3 regions of the Microbacterium luteolum genome follow, and region 1 is predicted to be linked to each of the others. Evidence: riboswitches for the same ligand, from Rfam matches in the RefSeq annotation. Region 1 holds a riboswitch; each other region holds the start of a gene.
The links. Region 1 has a riboswitch for thiamine pyrophosphate ahead of ABD648_RS11440 (MFS transporter). Riboswitches for the same ligand answer to the same signal wherever they lie in the genome.
Positions count from the first base shown of each region.

Region 2: another riboswitch for thiamine pyrophosphate. It lies ahead of ABD648_RS15030 (ECF transporter S component); the one in region 1 lies ahead of ABD648_RS11440 (MFS transporter).
Region 3: another riboswitch for thiamine pyrophosphate. It lies ahead of thiM (hydroxyethylthiazole kinase); the one in region 1 lies ahead of ABD648_RS11440 (MFS transporter).

Region 1 is NZ_BAAAUN010000001.1:2,379,197-2,383,564, reverse strand. It holds gene ABD648_RS11450 (MFS transporter) at 1-238, shown strand, start outside; gene ABD648_RS11445 (class I SAM-dependent methyltransferase) at 228-896, shown strand; gene ABD648_RS11440 (MFS transporter) at 960-2,231, opposite strand; TPP riboswitch at 2,225-2,332, opposite strand; gene ABD648_RS11435 (DUF4188 domain-containing protein) at 2,339-2,869, opposite strand; gene ABD648_RS11430 (MerR family transcriptional regulator) at 2,942-3,559, shown strand; gene ABD648_RS11425 (hypothetical protein) at 3,568-3,804, opposite strand; gene ABD648_RS11420 (DNA cytosine methyltransferase) at 4,079-4,368, shown strand, end outside.
Region 2 is NZ_BAAAUN010000001.1:3,102,416-3,106,783, forward strand. It holds gene ABD648_RS15020 (ABC transporter ATP-binding protein) at 1-174, shown strand, start outside; gene ABD648_RS15025 (D-alanyl-D-alanine carboxypeptidase) at 259-2,127, opposite strand; TPP riboswitch at 2,209-2,320, shown strand; gene ABD648_RS15030 (ECF transporter S component) at 2,311-2,961, shown strand; gene ABD648_RS15035 (ABC transporter ATP-binding protein) at 2,964-4,368, shown strand, end outside.
Region 3 is NZ_BAAAUN010000002.1:266,757-271,124, reverse strand. It holds gene ABD648_RS20135 (bifunctional hydroxymethylpyrimidine kinase/phosphomethylpyrimidine kinase) at 1-1,937, opposite strand, end outside; gene thiM (hydroxyethylthiazole kinase) at 1,934-2,782, opposite strand; TPP riboswitch at 2,774-2,867, opposite strand; gene ABD648_RS20125 (NAD-dependent epimerase/dehydratase family protein) at 2,874-3,842, opposite strand; gene ABD648_RS20120 (ribonuclease FAU-1 family protein) at 3,903-4,368, opposite strand, start outside.

The DNA.
Region 1 (4,368 bases):
CCACTCAGCTGCCCTGGCCGTCTACATGGTGAAACTGAGCCGACGTGACGCGCTCACCACCGACATGAGCGCGATGAATCTCGGCGGACAACTGCAGAATGTCGTGGGGCCCTCGATATTCGGTGCCATAGTCGGCCCCAGCGCATGGGGTCTCGGTGTCGCGGTCGGCTGCGGCATCGTCATCGCCGGACTGCGCGCGTCCAGGGTCAGCCGCCGAGGGTGGTTCGATGATGACTGATTCGCACGCACGTGACCGTTGGGACTGGGAGTACACCATCCACAACGGGCCCCCGCGCCCCTCCTTGCCGATTGTCGACAGAGTGCTCGAAATCGCTCACCCTGGGGAACGAATTCTCTATGTGGGCATCGGAGATGGCCGGAACTTTCTGCCACTTATTGCCGCCGGCCTCGATGTCGTTGGTTGCGAGTTGTCGAGGGTTGCCATGGATCGACTCACAGCAGAGCATCCGGGGGTGGCGAACCGCGCCTTCCTCGGAAGTTTCGAGGATGTTTTCTCGGACCAAGAGCATTTCGATGGCGTCGTGATCTCGCGGGTCCTGGTACATGGTGACCTCGGCAGGACCGCGGCTCAACTGAATCGAGTTCGAGACATGCTGCGTGCCGGCGGCTTCGTCGCTACTCAATGGACCGCCGCCGGCACCGACCCGTGGCCCGGGTGGACCCGGGCTGCCCTCGATGAACGAGCGAACGTGCATCTCACCTACGCAGACGACCGAGTGCACAAGGTCTATCTGTCCTTCGCGGGGTGCGTTGAACTGCTCGAGAGCGCAGATTATGAGATCGAAAGAGGGCCTATCGCGGTCGACTTACCGCGAACAGCGGTGCCAGGTGGCATCGTTCGAGACTGGATCACCATCGCCAGATCGAAGAGGTGACGTGCCAGATGCCGACCGCTCCCGGAGCCTTGCGCGCTCTCGCGGCCCCATCCCAAGCGCCCTTCACTCCAACGGCGCAGCGCGGTCGGGTTCGGGGCCGAGGAGCGCGCCGATGATGAGCAGCGAAGACGCCGCGGCGAGCACGACGGCCACCGCAGTGCCCGCGCCGAGCGTGCTCTGCAATCCGGGCAGCCAGAACGGGTAGAGCGCCGGGATCACCATGGAGAGCGAGTAGCCGACCCCGTATCCGCTCGATCGCACGGAAACGGGAAAGCGCTCGGCGAGATAGGCGCCGACCGGGCCGTAGGCCGACACGGTGACGAGCTGCACAACGGTGACGGCCAGCACAGCGCCAGCGCCTTGCGAGGACATCGCCCACATGAGGGCCAGCGGAGCGGCGATGATCGCGAGGCCTCCGAAGGCGACGAAGAAGCGGCGCCGTCCGATCCGCTGCGAGATTGCACCGCTGGCGATCATCGCCGCAGCCGAGACGAGGGTGGCGACCAGCATGATGAGCGGCACGGTGGTCGGGCCGATCTGGGGTGCTTTGCTCAACAGGCCGGTGAGCACGGGGATCGCCATCTGCGTGAACAGCCAGAGGCCGGTCATCAGCGTGAACACCTGCCAGAGCTGGCGGCGGAACGGTCCGACCAGAATGTCGGCCAGAGGTCGGGTGCGGTGGGGGACGCTCGTCGAGACCGGGGAGTCGTGGACCCCGACGGAGTAGTAGCCGAGCATCGCCACCGCGAGCAGGGCGCCGGCGATGAACGGCATCCGCCATCCCCACATCGCGTAGTCGTCGGCTCCGAGCACCTGCAGGAGCGTCAGAGTGAGCGCGGCGATGAATGAGTTCGCGAGGGGGGACATGGCCATGATGCCGCCGCTGAGCAGGCCGCGCTGGCGTGGGGCAGACCATTCCATGGCGAGCGGGATCGCCGCGGAGTATTCGCCGCCGAGAAAGATGCCGCCGACGAAACGGAGGGCGACGAACGCCCAGAGGGTTGCTTCACCACCGACGTCGTGGTTCGGGATCAGGGCGATCAAGAGCGTTGTGATCGCGATGCCGGCGATCGCGATCTTGGTGGTGCTCGTGCGGCCGTAGCGGTCGGCGAGGCTTCCGAAGATGGCGGCTCCGAGCGGGCGTCCGAACAGGGTGGCGACGAAGATCAGGCCAGTCTGAGCCGGGTCGGGACCGAGCACGACCGCGGCCGCCGGGGCGAGCGCGATCACCGGCAGGAAGATATCGACCTGGTCGACGAAGTTGCCGAGCAATCCGCCGCGAACGGCCTTTCGTGCTCGGGAGGACGTCTCGGGTTCGGTGAAGAGGCGCGACATATGACTCGAATTCCTACGGCGGCATGACCCGCATCAGGTGTGAGGGTCGGCGCTGCGTCAGCGCCCTCTCAGCCCCTGCCGGGACTCCCCTGTGGTTGGAAGGAAGTCTAGGGGAGGCGCGGTTCGCTCAAGATCTCCGGGGACTGCGCCTGGCCAGGCACCGTCCGCCCCTCCGCGAACCGCGCCTGCGCCCGGTCGTGCCGCTTGCCGACCTCGACCATCTCCGTCGCCTTCGGCAGCCCCATCGGTTTCGTCGACACGTACACGCTCTCGGCGCGGTCGACGAGGAAGGTCTCGTGCCAGATGCCGACCGCTCCCGGAGCCTTGCGCGCCATCTTGTTGAAGCGGGTCCAGGCGGGTCGGTGCTCCTGCGACGGGCTGGACGCGTAGGCGTAGAGCTTGTCGACCGACGACCAGTACTGCACGACGTAGGGTCCGCCGGATCCGAACAGCAGTTGGTATCCGAGCATGCCCGAGTCGGGGTCGGTGGAGAGTTCGCGCAGCATCGGCGGCATGGCGAAGAAGGTCGGCAGCCACAGGTCGGGTCGCCACCAGCGGTTGATCTGCATCCCGATGTGGAACACGACGAGCTCGCCCTCGTGGCGGTGGGTCATGCGGCCCGTGATGACTTTCGACATGATGACTCCTCCTGATTGGATAGCTTCACTATCTATAATGGATAGCGCTACTATCGAAGTCAAGAGGTGGCCATGAGAATTTCCGAACTGTCAGCCCAGACGGGCGTGACCGTGCCGACGATCAAGTACTACCTGCGCGAGGGGCTGCTGCCCGAGGGAGAGCGCACTGCGCCGACCCAGGCCGCCTACGGCGAGAAGCATGTGGAGCGGCTGCGGGTGATCCGCGCGCTGCTCGATGCGGGGGTGAGCATCGCCGAGACGCGGCGGGTTCTGGCGGCGCTGGATGATCCGCCGGAGAGTCCGCACCTGCTGCTGGGTGCCGCGCATGGGGCGATCACTCCGCCGGTGGATGAAGCGCTGGATCTGACGGAGGCCGAGCGGCTCGTCGAAGGACTCGGATGGAAGCCGGGGATGTGCGATCCAGCGGTGCTGAGCGCGGTTGCGCGTGCGCTGCAGGGGCTGGACAACGCGGGGTTCGTCGTGCCGGATGCCGCGATGGCGGAGTACCTCGCGAGCATGCGGCGGATCGCGGATGCCGAGATCGCGGGGGTGCCGGAGGAGTCTGCGGAGGCAGCGGTGCGGTATGTGGTGTTGGGGTCGGTGTTGGTGGAGCCGTTGTTGTTGGCGTTGCGGCGGGTGGCGCAGCAGGTTAGCTCGGGGGAGCGATTTGCGAAAGAGCCTGACTTGTAGGTATCGGCCTAGAGCGGGCCGAAGGCTTCCTCCAGCACTCTTTTGAACGCTCGAGCAGCATTGAGATCGAAATGCATGCTCTGCGTCGGGCTGTCCCCCGGAGCGGGGCCGCCCTCTTTGTAGTTGTAGAGATAAACGAGCAGCGATCCATCCGTGTCGTGGACCAGTTGCACGTACGCATCCACTTCTGACTGTGGTGGTTTGACTTCGCGGTCGCCTTGGATGAGCTTCAGGATCCGGGCCATCCCTCGAACCTAGCGGTGGGTACGGCTCCGGCCTAGGTCGGGGGTGAGACGAGTGCCGGATGACCGGCAACTTGCAATCAGACACGTCCGGTGCTCACCACGAGGTGCCTTGAGGTAACCGGTAGCGCGCCTGCGGCGGCCATGTCAGAGGCTCGAACTAATCTGCGAATGCGAGCGTTGGAGGCTGTCGCGCTGCTGGCGCCGCGGTTTCGCGGTAGGCTGCTGAAAGCACATCAGATTCAGAGGAGCAATTTTGTCCGAGCATCAGTTCCGCATGGGCGAACTGTTCAGTGGGCCCGGCGGGATGGCGATGGGCGCGCGCCGGGCGGCCGATGCCGTTGCCGGGGTCGACCTTCGACACGCGTGGGCGAACGACTACGACCTCGATACGTGCCGTACTTATCACCACAACATTCTTGTCCCTGAATACGGGCAGCGGGCCGTGGTTGTTGAGTCGTCTGACGCCTTGCCGCTTGGTGGCGGTGGTGTCGTTCATCAGAACGTTCACGATCTGGACATCGAGGCCCTCAGCCCTATTGACGGATTCGCATTCGGATTCCCCTG
Region 2 (4,368 bases), 720 kb from region 1:
CTCACCGGGACGACCCCGGTCGTCGTCACGGGCGACGCCGACGACAGCGCTCAGGCTGAGGCGGATGACGCCGAGTCCGGTGCGTCGGTCGGAGCGCAGTCGCCGACCGCGGAGGCCGCGGCCGCTCAGCGTCTGATGGAGGACGGTGCCGACGGCTCCGGTCGCCGAGCCTGACCACCCGCACAGCACGACGCCCCATCCCGATCTTCCGGGGTGGGGCGTCGTGCTGTGACAAGCAGGTCAGGACGGGAGGGCCGCTCAGGGCTTGTCCGAGTGGATGCCGAGCAGTTGGAGCGGGTGCGTCAGCCGCCACCAGGGACTCGGTCCCTCGATGTCCTCCGCGAGCACGAGCGGCGTCGTGACGGAGTCGACGGGGCCCGATGTGGTCAGTGTTCCCACGGTGCCGTTGTCCTCGCGCTCGTCGCCCAGGTCGAATTCCGCGGTCGCTGTCGAGAGCGCCCCGTTCCAGAGCACGACGTGGGCGTCATCGTCGGTGACGACCTCGACCTTCTCGCCCCAGAGCGTGGTCACCTCTCCGACGACCGTGCCCTTCTCGACCGCCGGTGCCTGAGTCTGCAGCGCGGCCTCGGTCTCGGCGAAGAGCGCGCGCGTCGCGGCGAGGCGCTGCTCGTCGTCGGCTTGATTCAGCACCGCGGCGTACAGATGCACGGTGGTGTCGCCGATCGCCAGCTCCTTCGCCGTCAGCAGGTTCCAACCGACCAGCGATCCGGTCTTGATGCCCACGACACCGGGGTCGACGAGCATCCCGTTCGTGTTGATCACCGTGCCGGCACCCGGCAGGTCGACCGACGGCGTGCCGACGATCTCCGCGAAGACGGGGTTCTTCATCGCCCACTCGCCGAGCTTGAGCAGGGCATCAGGGGTCGCCACATTGCCCTCGTCGAAACCCGAGGGCGTGACCACGGTGATGCCGCCGAGCCCGCGCTCACGCAACCACACGGCCGCGGCATTCGCGAACTGCTCGTCCGATCCCCAGATCTCGGAGGCGAGGCGGTCGATGTAGTTGTTCGCGGAGCCCATCAGCGTGCCCTGCAGCATCTGATACTCGGTCAGCACGCCGTCGACCGGCACATCCAGGGCCGACTGATCCGAGCTGCGGTACTCCCAGTACTCGTCCTCGTCGTCGCTGTCGAAGGAGAACTCCGGACCCTGCTCGCCCACGGCGAGCGGCATCCGATCCAGCACCATCAGACTGGTGACGACCTTCGTGATGCTCGCGATGCTCGCAGCATCGGGAGTGGAAGCGGCGGAGCTCACACCGGCGACGCCGACGGCCGCGCTGCCCTGCGCCGGCCAGGTGAGAGTCGCTGCCGGGGCCGGGATGGTGTCGAACTCGATCGCCTGCACCGTGGGAGGAACCTCGTGCAGCGGCCAGAGCAGCGTCGTTCCCGCATATGCGGCAATCAGCCCGGCGAGGACTCCCAGCGGCACCAGCAGTCCCGGACGCGCGATGGCAGGCCGCAGGTTGGCGTCCCGCAGCAGCCCGTCCGCCTGCTCGTCCTCGGCGTCCTCGTCGAGCGTCGCCACGGTCGTGTGCTGCGCGACGGCGGAGCTGTCGACCCAGGTCAGGGCCGTGGCGGTGGCAGCCTCATCGGCCCACTGCGCGGGAGGCTCCGGCACTGTCGCGGTCTCGGCAGGGAGCGTCGTCGTCGGCGCATCGACGCGCGGCTTGAAGAGGGGCGGTTCCGCAACAGCGACAGCGCTGTCGGCCGCGACGGTCTCGGCGGGTGCGGTTTCGGTGAGTGCGACGGTCTCGGCGGCCGTGACCTCGGCGGCCGCGACGGTCTCGGCGGGTGCGGTTTCGGTGGGTGCGACCTCGGCGGCGGCCTCGGTGGAGCTGGTCCGCGGACGCGACGCATCCGCGGTGAACAGGGCATCGACCGCGACGGCAGAGGCCGCAAGGGGCGAGGTGTGCGTCGACGACGGCGGCGGAGCGTCCCCGGCGAACAGGGCGTCGGTCGCGAAGGCCGAGGCCTGGTCCGGCGTGCGCGTGGCGGCATCCGTCCCGAACGGGAACGCGGCGCGATCGGCGTCGGGGGATGCGTCCGTGGGGACGCCATCGCCCAGGACGCCCGTCGCCTCGTCGGCGGGATCAGAAGGGGTCACTCGTTTACGGTACCTAATCCCGGCGGCGATCGCGGCGGAGCGCCCCCGAGGAAACAGAGTGTCGGGACGCGGTAGGATCGTCAGCACAACCACGGGAGTCCGGCGAGCCGGGCTGAGAGGGAGCGAATCGCGCTTCGACCGTCGAACCTGATCTGGGTCATGCCAGCGCAGGGAGGAGTTCAGATGAGTACGTCCACGTCCACATCCGCGTCCACGAAGACGCAGGGTCAGACACCCGCCGCAGGCCTCTACCGCTGGCGCGTCGTCGACATCGTCGTGGCCGCCGTCCTCGGCGTCGCGATCGGCCTGGTCTTCTGGGGCTGGAACACGATCGGCTACGCCTGGTTCGGTGCGGCTGACGCCCTGACACCGGGCCTCGGCGGCATCGCCGTCGGCATCTGGCTGCTCGGCGGAGTCGTCGGCGGACTCGTGATCCGCAAGCCCGGTGCCGCCCTGGTCGTCGAGCTCGTCGCCGCGATCGTCTCGATGCTGATCGGCAATGTCTGGGGCATCTCCACCGTCCTCTCCGGACTCGTCCAGGGGCTCGGCGCGGAGATCATCTTCGCCCTGTTCTTCTACCGTCGCTTCGGTATCGTCGTCGCCGCGCTCGCCGGCATGGGTGCGGCCGCCGCCGCATGGGTGTTCGAGCTCTTCTACGGCAGCTCGCCGAACATCCTGAAGTCGTTCGAGTTCAACACGATCTACCTGGTCAGCGTCGTCGTATCGGGAGCGATCCTCGCGGGTGTGCTCGGCTGGCTCCTCGTGCGCGCTCTGGCGGTGACCGGTGCCTTGAGCCGCTTCGCCGTCGGGCGAGAGCACGTGCGCGAGGTCTGAGCGTGAGTGTCGCCGCCCCGGCCCGCGTGCAGGCCGCGGGCTGGGGGTGGCGCTATGCCGGTCGTAAGCGTCCGGCGGTCACCGACGTGAGCTTCACGATCGAGTCGGGCGAGCGCGTGCTCCTCCTCGGTGCCTCGGGTGCCGGGAAGTCCACGCTGCTCGCCGGACTCGCCGGCGTGCTCGGAGATGCCGACGAAGGCGAGCGCAACGGTTCCCTGCTCATCGACGGGGCCGCTCCCGAATCGCGGCGCGGACAGGTCGGCCTGGTGCTCCAGGATCCGGACGCCGGAATCGTGCTGTCCAAAGTGGGCGACGACATCGCCTTCGGCTGCGAGAACCTCGGTGTCGCGGCATCCGAGATCCCCGGCCGGGTCGCCGAGGCGATGGATGCCGTGGGCCTCGATGTTCCGCTCCACCGCGCGACGAAGGCGCTGTCGGGCGGGCAGAAGCAGCGGCTCGTGCTGGCCGGCGTGCTGGCCATGCGCCCCGGACTCCTCCTGCTCGATGAACCCACCGCGAACCTCGACCCCGAGGGGGTGCACGAGGTGCGGGCGAGCGTCGAGCGCGCTGTCGCCACGACCGGCGCGACGCTGATCGTGGTCGAGCACCGCACCCCTGTCTGGGTCGACCTGATGTCACGGGTGATCGTGCTCGCAGCCGACGGGGGCCTGCTCGCGGACGGCCCGCCGCATCAGGTGTTCGCCGATCACGGAGCCGCGCTCGCCGACGCCGGAGTGTGGGTGCCCGACCGCGGCATCGACCTTCCCGTGCTGCAGCACGTGACGACATCCGACGCGCTCTCGGCATCCGGGCTCGCGGTCGCCAGGGAACCCGGCGTGGTGGTGCAGGCAGGGCTCGAGCTCCATGTTCCGCGCGCGAACGCGACCGTGATCACCGGACCGAACGGCGCGGGCAAGTCGACGCTCGCGCTCACCCTCGCCGGTCTCATCCCCGAGCACGACGGCGAGGTGCGCGCCGCTCCCGAACTCGCCGGGCGACGCGGGGTCCGTCCCATCCGCTGGACCTCGCGCGAGCTGCTCACCCGCATCGGCATGGTGTTCCAGGAGCCCGAGCATCAGTTCCTCGCGCAGACCCTGCGCGACGAGCTCGCCGTCGGACCACGTGCGCTCGGGTGGACGCAGACGCGGACGGATGCCGTCGTCGACGAACTCCTGGAGCGGCTCGGCCTCGCGCCTCTCGCGCTGGCCAATCCGTTCTCGCTCTCGGGCGGGCAGAAGAGGCGCCTCTCGGTGGCGACCGTGCTCGCGGGGGCGCCCGAGGTGATCGTGCTCGACGAGCCGACCTTCGGGCAGGACCGCCGCGGGTGGATCTCCCTGGTCGCCCTGCTGCAGGAGGAGATCGCGCGCGGCCGCTCGATCGTCGCGGTCACCCACGACGATGCGGTGA
Region 3 (4,368 bases), on a different contig from region 1:
GCGTACGCGCCGAACTCTCCCGCGTGGAGGCGCCGACCGAGGTCCGTGTACAACCAGAAGCACGGGAGGACAGCGGCGATGAGCTCTTCATAGTCGCCGCCGAACGCGACCGAGCGCAGATGGTCGAGGTAGGCCGTGGTCGCGGGGGCCGGCCTCGCCGAGAACGTCGCCGCGCCCACGCCCTGCGAGGGCGTCAGCCACGCGGCGTGCAGTTCGAGCTCTCCGACGATGGAGCCGTGCGCGGAGTTCGCCCAGAACGCCTGCTCCTCGGAGGTGGACGCCAGGCGGGCGGCCTCAGCCAGGACGCGGGCATAGTCGCGCAGATACAGCGCGTCCTGCGCGAGATAGAACAGGAAGGGCTCCCGAGCCAGCGTCCCGTCCGCGAGCGCGCGGATGAACGGCAGCTCGTCGATCGCCGTACGGGTCGCGGAGATCTGCCGCCACCAGTCCGCCTCGACCACTGCGGCTGTCGGGCGAGTGTCCAGTCCTCCGCGCGCCCAGAGGCCGGCGAAGTGGCTGATCGGGCCCTGCCCTCGCCCGACGCGCAACGCCTCGCCTTCGCGCAGCGACTCGCGGAGCCAGGCGCGCGCACCGGCCACGGCCGTCGGCGCGTCCTCTCCCTTCGCGAGCCGGGTGGCGAGCGCGGACGACAGGGAGCAGCCCGTGCCGTGGGTGTTCCGCGTGGTGATGCGGGCGCCGGCGAACTCCTGTCGCCGCCCTCGCGGCGCGTCGATCAGCGCGTCCGGGGCCTCGTCCCCCGGCAGGTGCCCGCCCTTGACGAGTACCATCGCTCCGACGTCGGCTGACAGTTCCTCGGCTGCGGCGAGCGCGTCCGGCCAATCGGTCGGGACCCGGCCGGCCAGCACGGCGAGCTCGGCGAGGTTCGGCGTGATGAGGTCTGCGTGACGGAGAAGTCGTCGCAGCTCCCCCTCCGCCTCCGGATCGAGCAGGCGGTCTCCCGAGGTCGCGACCATGACCGGGTCGAGCACGACGACGGGCGGCCGCACGACGTCGAGCCAGGCAACCACCGTGCGGATGACCTCGGCGTCGGCCAGCATCCCGATCTTCACCGCGTCGAGCGTGATGTCATCCGACACCGCCTCCAGCTGCGCCTGCAGGAAGTCGGTCGGCGGCACGTGCACGCCGCGGACGCCCTCGGTGTTCTGCGCGGTCAGGGCGGTGATCACGGCCATGCCGTAGCCGCCGTTGGCGGCGATCGACTTGAGGTCGGCCTGTATCCCCGCCCCTCCCGACGGATCACTGCCGGCGATGCTGAGGATGCGCGGGGCGGCGCCGGCGTGCCAGCGTCGCCGGAACTGCGCCGCCTCCCGACGCGGGTCGTCGGCCGCGCACAACGCCGACACCACAGCCAGGCCGGCCGCGCCCGCCTCACGCAGAGCCTCGGTGTCGTCGATGCCGACGCCGCCGATCGCCACGCACGGCAGCGGACTCGCGGCGGCGAACGCCCGGAAGCCCTCGATGCCCAGAGCCGGCGGGTGGTCCGGTTTCGTGAGCGTGGGACGGATGACCCCGACGCCGAGGTGGTCGACGGTGCCGGGCGGCAGCGCGAGCACGGCCTCGAGGTGCGCCGGGCTGTTCGCCGTCAGCCCGATGACCGCATCGGGGCCGAGAGCCTCACGGGCGCGGAGCACCGAGGCATCCCCCTGTCCGAGATGCACGCCGTCCACCCGCGCCCCGCGTTCCCGGGCCGCGATCGCGGCGTCCAGACGATCGTTCACGACGAGCAGAGCACGACCGTCTATCGCGTGGGAGAGATCGACCAGCTGGTCGACGATCTCGGCGTCGGTCGCGGCCTTGTCACGCAGCTGCACGATGCGCACGCCTCCGTCGACCGCCTGACGCACCGTCTCGACGACACCGCGTGCGCCGCAGAGCGCGGGGTCCGTGACGAGATAGAGCGAGAGATCGGCGTTCACAGCGCGCCGCTCTCGACACGGGCGCCGGCGGCGAGATCGGCCGCGCTCACCGCGGAGAGGGCATCGAGCAGGGCGACGGCGAAGCTGCCCGGCCCCGTCGACCGGAGCGCGGCCTGCTCCGCCGCGATCGTGTAGACGAGGCTGGCCGAGGCGACGGCGGTGAACGCGTCGACACCCGCACGCCTGGCCGCTCCGAGGAACGCGGCCATCACCGCGCCGAGCGCGCAGCCTCCGCCCGTGACGCGGGTGAGCAGCTCATCGCCGTTCGCGATGCGCAGCACGCGCTGCCCGTCGGTGATCAGATCGACAGGACCGGAGACGGCGACCACACTCCCGAAACGCGCCGCGAGCGACAGAGCCGCATCGGCTGCGGCATCCGTGCTGTCCGTCGCATCCACGCCGCGGCCGCCCGCGCTGAGGCCCGCGAGCGCGAGGATCTCCGAGGCGTTGCCGCGGATCGCGGTGGGACGCTGTGCGACGAGCTCCTGCGCGAGGGCGGTGCGCACGGGCAGCGCGCCGATGGCGACCGGGTCGAGCACCCAGGGTGTGCCTGCTGCCGAGGCCCCGGCGACCGCCTCGACACTCGCCGCACGCTGCTCGGGCGTCGGGGTGCCGAGGTTGATCAGCAGGCCGGAGGCGACCCCGGCGAACATCCCGGACTCTCCGACGATGTCGACCATGGCCGGTGCCGCCCCCACGGCGAGCAGCACGTTCGCCGTGAAGCCGGTGACGACGGCGTTGGTGATGCAGTGCGTCAACGGCGGAGCCTCGCGCAGCACCCCCAGCAGCGTCCCGGCCGAAGCCGCGAGGTCGATGGTGGATTCCGGACGCAGACGATCGCTCATGGGCGACATCCCTTCGCTAGTACGAACTAGATCAGGTTCGACGGGTCTGTTCTCAGCCGCGGATGCGGCACCCCGTGTCACTGCTCGAAGTCTAGCGACCGAGCTCGGCCAGCAGCGCGCGCTCCTCCGTCCTGGTGAGCCCGGCGCGGCGGATGCGGTCGATCCCGCGAGTCCGCTCGTCGGCGACCACATCCGCGATGGTCTCGGCGAGCGGGCGGAGCGTGCCACCGGTCGCGTGGAACCTCGCGTTCGAACGAGTCATGAACCCGGTCGCCTCCGCCGGGAGCCAGAGCGGCAGAGAGCGCTCCCCCATCCAGTACTCGACGCTCTGCGCGAGCAGCCACTCCTCGGTGGCGATCACGGTATCTCCCGTGTGTCCGGATGCCGCGCGCACGGACTCCAGCACGTAACCGAGCGGGTTCGCGTCGCCGATCGTGTTGACGGAACCGCTCCCGGTCGCGGCGACCACGTACGCGGCGAGGTCGTCGACGTCGATCACCTGCACCGCGCGGCCATCGACCGCAGGCAGCAGCACCGGTTCATCGCCTGCTCTCGTGAACGCGGCCGCCCAGTATCCGAACCGGTCGCTCGGGTCGCCGGCGCCGACGATGAGTCCCGGCCGCACGACGAGCGCACGCTCGCCCAATGTCCCGACGGCATCTTCCGCCGCGGCCTTCTGCGCGCCGTACTCGTACTCGTCGCCCGGCCGGGCGGGCGGATGCCGGGGCGCGGACTCGTCCGCCCCGACCGTCTCGTCGTCGGCGTAGACCGACATCGACGAGACGTACGTCCAGCGTGCGGCGCGATCGCCGAGCGCGTCGACGGCGCCGGCGACATGCGCGGCCTTCGAGGAGATGTCGACCACGTGATCCCAGTCCCGCACGGTGAGCCGGGTGTAGACCTCCGGGTCATCGCGATCACCCTGTACGAGCTCCGCACCATCGGGCGCGGCCCGCTCACCGCGCGCGAGGCAGGTGACCGCCGCCCCGGCATCCAGCCATCGTCGGGCGATCCGCCCCGAGAGCCAGCCCGTCCCACCCAGGATCAGCACGTCCGTCATGGGTCCATGTCACCAGCATCCCGCTCCGGAGGGAAGGTCTCTCCGCTCAGAGCAGGGAGGTCATGTCACTCGGCGGCGCAGCTCCCCGAGTCCGGCGAGCTCCGGGATCGTCCACGAGGGATCCGGCCGCCAACCGAGCCACTCGGCGTCGAAGGGCCAGTCCGCCGCCTCGAACGAGGCGATCGCCGCGTCCGCGTGGCGTTCGATCTGCGCGGCCTGCTCGGGGCTGAGCCGCCCCTGTTCGATCGCCGCCGCCAGTTCGTCCTCGTCCTTGAGGTGGATCACGCCGTCGGGGTCGATCTCCACGTCGAGGATGTGATCCGACGAGTACGTGTCGTGGTCGGTGCGCAGATGCGCGTTCTCGAGGTTCACGTACCACCCCGCGAACGTCCACTCCGGTCCTGTCGTCTCGCTCCAGAACAGCCAGACCGACCACGGCAGGCCGGCGGGCGCGATGCGCAGCACGCCGTTGCCCCACCACTCCTCGACGATGCGGGTGCGCTCCTCCAGCCAGCGGCGCGCGAGG